DNA from 2 places in the Streptococcus sp. 1453 genome. Region 2 is predicted to be linked to the other one. Evidence: riboswitches for the same ligand, from Rfam matches in the RefSeq annotation. Region 2 holds a riboswitch; the other holds the start of a gene.

Region 1 (2,205 bases), on a different contig from region 2:
GCCACGAGCTAGCGCAACTGCGATTGATTACTATTATCCTGGGGAGAAGGTTCATTATGATCAAATTCTCGAAAAAGATGGATACAAGTGGTTGAGTTATAAAGCTTATAACGGAAGCTATCGTTATGTTCAATTGGAGGCTGTGAATAAAAATCCTCTAGGTAATTCTGTTCTTTCTTCAACAGGCGGAACTCATTATTTTAAGAGCAAGTCTGCTATCAAAAATCAGCCACTAGCTAGCACAACTGCGATTGATTACTATTATCCTGGGGAGAAGGTTCATTATGATCAAATTCTCGAAAAAGATGGATACAAGTGGTTGAGTTATACGGCTTATAACGGAAGCTATCGTTATGTTCAATTGGAGGCTGTGAATAAAAATCCTCTAGGTAATTCTGTTCTTTCTTCAACAGGCGGAACTCATTATTTTAAGAGCAAGTCTGCTATCAAAAATCAGCCACTAGCTAGCGCAACTGTGATTGATTACTATTATCCTGGGGAGAATGTTCATTATGATCAAATTCTCGAAAAAGATGGCTACAAGTGGTTGAGTTATACAGCTTATAACGGAAGTCGTCGCTATATCCAGCTAGAGGGAGTGACTTCTTCACAGAATTATCAGAACCAATCAGGGAATAGCTCTAATTATAGCTCAAATAATGGATCGACTGTTGGTTGGAAAAAAATAAATGGTAGTTGGTATCATTTCAAATCAAATGGTTCTAAATCAACGGGATGGTTGAAGGATGGTACCAGCTGGTATTATTTGAAATCATCTGGTGAAATGCAGACAGGATGGTTAAAGGAAAATGGCTCGTGGTATTATCTGGATAGTCCAGGGGCAATGAAAACAGGCTGGTATCAAGTTTCTGGTAAGTGGTATTATTCTTACTCTTCAGGCGTCTTAGCTGTCAATACGACGGTGGATGGCTACAGAGTAAACAGTGATGGAGAACGAGTATAGAAAATTGGAGTAGGAAATTTTTCCTGCTCTTTTCTGTAAGCAGTTTCCTTGACATTTTTCTTATTTTGCGCTATCATATATCTATATAATATATGGGAGTCTGTGTACAGTCTGAGAGGAAGTGTTAAACTTCGACCGCACCTGATCTGGGTAATGCCAGCGTAGGGAACGATACTTAGTCTATTCTTGACCTTTTCCATATATGGTAAAGGTTTTTCTTTTTGTCAAAGGAAAACGAGAAGAGGAGGTTTTTATGAAAGCAAGCATTGCCTTGCAAGTTTTACCCCTAGCACAGGGGATTGATCGGATAGCTGTTATCGATCAGGTCATTGTTTATCTGCAAGCTCAAGAAGTGACCATGGTGGTGACACCATTTGAAACGGTCTTGGAAGGGGAGTTTGATGAGCTCATGCGCATTCTCAAAGAAGCGCTGGAAGTGGCAGGGCAGGAGGCAGATAATGTCTTTGCCAATGTCAAAATAAATGTAGGAGAGATTTTAAGTATTGATGAGAAACTTGAAAAGTATACTGAGACGACACATTAGTCTATTGGGCTTTCTCGGAGTTTTGTCAATCTGGCAGTTAGCAGGTTTGCTTAAACTTCTCCCCAAGTTTATCCTGCCGACACCTCTTGAAATCCTCCAGTCTTTTGTGCGTGATAGAGAATTTCTCTGGCACCATAGCTGGGCGACCTTGAGAGTGGCTTTGCTAGGTCTAATTTTGGGAGTTTTGATTGCCTGTCTTATGGCTGTGCTCATGGATAGTTTGACTTGGCTCAATGACTTGATTTACCCTATGATGGTGGTTGTTCAGACCATTCCGACCATTGCCATAGCTCCTATCTTGGTCTTGTGGCTAGGTTATGGGATTCTGCCCAAGATTGTCTTGATTATTTTGACGACAACTTTTCCTATCATCGTCAGTATTTTGGACGGTTTTAGGCATTGTGACAAGGATATGCTGACCTTGTTTAGTTTGATGCGGGCCAAGCCTTGGCAAATCCTGTGGCATTTTAAAATCCCAGTCAGTCTGCCTTACTTTTATGCAGGTCTGAGGGTCAGTGTTTCCTACGCCTTTATCACAACAGTGGTATCTGAGTGGTTGGGAGGCTTTGAGGGTCTTGGTGTTTATATGATTCAGTCCAAGAAACTGTTTCAGTATGATACCATGTTCGCGATTATTATTCTGGTATCGATTATCAGTCTTCTGGGTATGAAGCTGGTCGATGTCAGTGAAAAATAT
Region 2 (2,205 bases):
GCGTATAGCCCCCCATGACCTCCACTCGAATCTCTTGGTAGCCGTTTTTTTGCTGGGCCTTTTGTCCAGATTTTTCAGGCTTTTTGAAAAACCAGAACAAGATAAAGGCGATAAGGGCAATACAAACAATGGTTACAATACTATTTAACATGACGTCTCCTTTACATACAATTACATTTTACTTCTGTCACAGCGTTTGATTTCTTCTCAGAAATCACAGCTTCCAAGTCTTCCAAGTCGGCCTGAGTAAAATCACATTCAGCAATCAAATCAGCCAACAAGTTCTTAATCCTACGAGAACAAACCTTGTCCTTGATATCTTGGACAAGTAAATCCCGACTTTGGTCCAAGGCTAAAAGGGCTGAATAAACAAAGGACTTGCCTTCTTTTTTCCTTGTCAGACACTCTTTCTCAACCAAACGAGCCAAGAGAGTTTGAATGGTTGACTTTGACCAATCGAACCGCTCCGCCAGAACCCTGATCAAATCCGTACTGGTCTGCTCTCCTTGCATCCAAATAATCTTCATGACCTGCCATTCTGCATCTGAAATCTGCATCATCACACCTCCAAAATCTACATTTGTCGATTACAGTTATTAGTATACTTCGAAAATCTACATTTGTCAATTATAAAAATCAAATTTTTCTTCGAAAAATAGAATTTTAATCATTTGAAAAACGATTTGCAGTCAAATATTACTATATAAACAATAAAAATATGCTATACTAAAGAAAAAAAGAAAACAACCACTAGGGGTGCGTAAAGCTGAGATTAACGACTGTTAGATCCCTCTGACTCAATCTAGGTAATGCTAGCTGATGGAAGTGGAAATGTTAATGGGGACTAGCAGTCTTCTATTACCTTTCTAAAACAGACCAGCTTGTTCTTGAGAATACAAACTTCAGTTGGTTGGGAGGTTTTAGATGACTTATTTACCCGTTGCTTTGACCATTGCAGGGACTGACCCTAGTGGCGGTGCTGGCATTATGGCTGATTTAAAGTCATTCCAAGCGAGAGATGTCTATGGAATGGCCGTTGTGACTAGCCTTGTTGCTCAAAATACCAGAGGTGTTCAGCTAATCGAGCACGTTTCTCCTCAAATGTTGAAAGCCCAATTGGACAGTGTCTTTTCTGATATTCCACCTCAGGCTGTAAAAACTGGGATGTTGGCAACTACTGACATCATGGAAATCATCCAGCCCTATCTTAAAAAACTGGATTGTCCCTATGTTCTTGATCCTGTTATGGTTGCTACAAGTGGAGATGCCTTGGTCGACTCAGGTGCTAGAGACTATCTCAAAACAAACTTACTACCTCTAGCAACGATTATTACGCCAAATCTTCCTGAGGCAGAAGAGATTGTTGGTTTTTCAATCCATGACCCCGAAGACATGCAGCGTGCTGGTCGCCTGATTTTAAAAGAATTTGGTCCTCAGTCTGTTGTTATCAAAGGCGGCCATCTCGAAGGTGGTGCTAAAGATTTCCTCTTTACCAAGGATGACCAATTTGTCTGGGAAAGTCCACGAATTCAAACCTGTCACACCCATGGTACTGGATGTACCTTTGCTGCAGTGATTACTGCTGAACTTGCCAAGGGCAAGACTCTCTACCAGGCAGTTGATAAGGCCAAGGCCTTTATCACGAAAGCCATCCAAGACGCTCCTCAACTTGGCCATGGTTCTGGCCCAGTCAACCATACAACTTTTAAAGATTAAGAAAAAACTCTCTAGTTCCCACTTTAAGGGAATTAGAGAGTTTTTATAGTCTTCGAAAATCTCTTCAAACTACGTCGTCAGTCTTATCTAAAACCTCAAGGCTGTGCTTTGAGCAACCTGCGACTAGCTTCCTAGTTTGCTCTTTGATTTTCATTGAGTATTAATTAGAAAATAATATCATCCAACTTTGTTAAAAAGGCTTGCGTTTTTGCCTCAATATCTTCTGCCTGCATCAAATCACGTACAACAGCTACACCAGCGATGCCAGTGCCCATAAGCTGGTCAATGTTCTCTGAAGTCAGGCCTCCAATAGCAACTACTGGAATGTCAACCGTTTGGCAAATTGTTTTCAAGGTCGATATCAGAGTGATGGGCGCATTTTCCTTGGTGGTGGTTGGGAAAATGGCTCCTGTACCCAAGTAATCTGCACCTGATGTTTCTGCTTCCAGAGCTCTTTTTATTGTTTTAGCAGTTACACCGAGGATTTTT

Evidence for each region. Region 2 has a riboswitch for thiamine pyrophosphate ahead of thiD (bifunctional hydroxymethylpyrimidine kinase/phosphomethylpyrimidine kinase). Riboswitches for the same ligand answer to the same signal wherever they lie in the genome.
Region 1: it holds a riboswitch for thiamine pyrophosphate, as region 2 does, so the genes downstream of both, HW098_RS03375 (thiamine-binding protein) here and thiD (bifunctional hydroxymethylpyrimidine kinase/phosphomethylpyrimidine kinase) in region 2, are expected to answer to the same signal.

What each region holds. Positions count from the first base shown of each region.
Region 1 covers NZ_VMLZ01000004.1:65,689-67,893, forward strand. The annotation lists gene HW098_RS03370 (SH3 domain-containing protein) at 1-964, shown strand, start outside; TPP riboswitch at 1,047-1,149, shown strand; gene HW098_RS03375 (thiamine-binding protein) at 1,218-1,508, shown strand; gene HW098_RS03380 (ABC transporter permease) at 1,471-2,205, shown strand, end outside.
Region 2 covers NZ_VMLZ01000002.1:114,549-116,753, reverse strand. The annotation lists gene HW098_RS01425 (cupredoxin domain-containing protein) at 1-151, opposite strand, end outside; gene HW098_RS01420 (CopY/TcrY family copper transport repressor) at 162-557, opposite strand; TPP riboswitch at 743-841, shown strand; gene thiD (bifunctional hydroxymethylpyrimidine kinase/phosphomethylpyrimidine kinase) at 925-1,716, shown strand; gene thiE (thiamine phosphate synthase) at 1,881-2,205, opposite strand, start outside.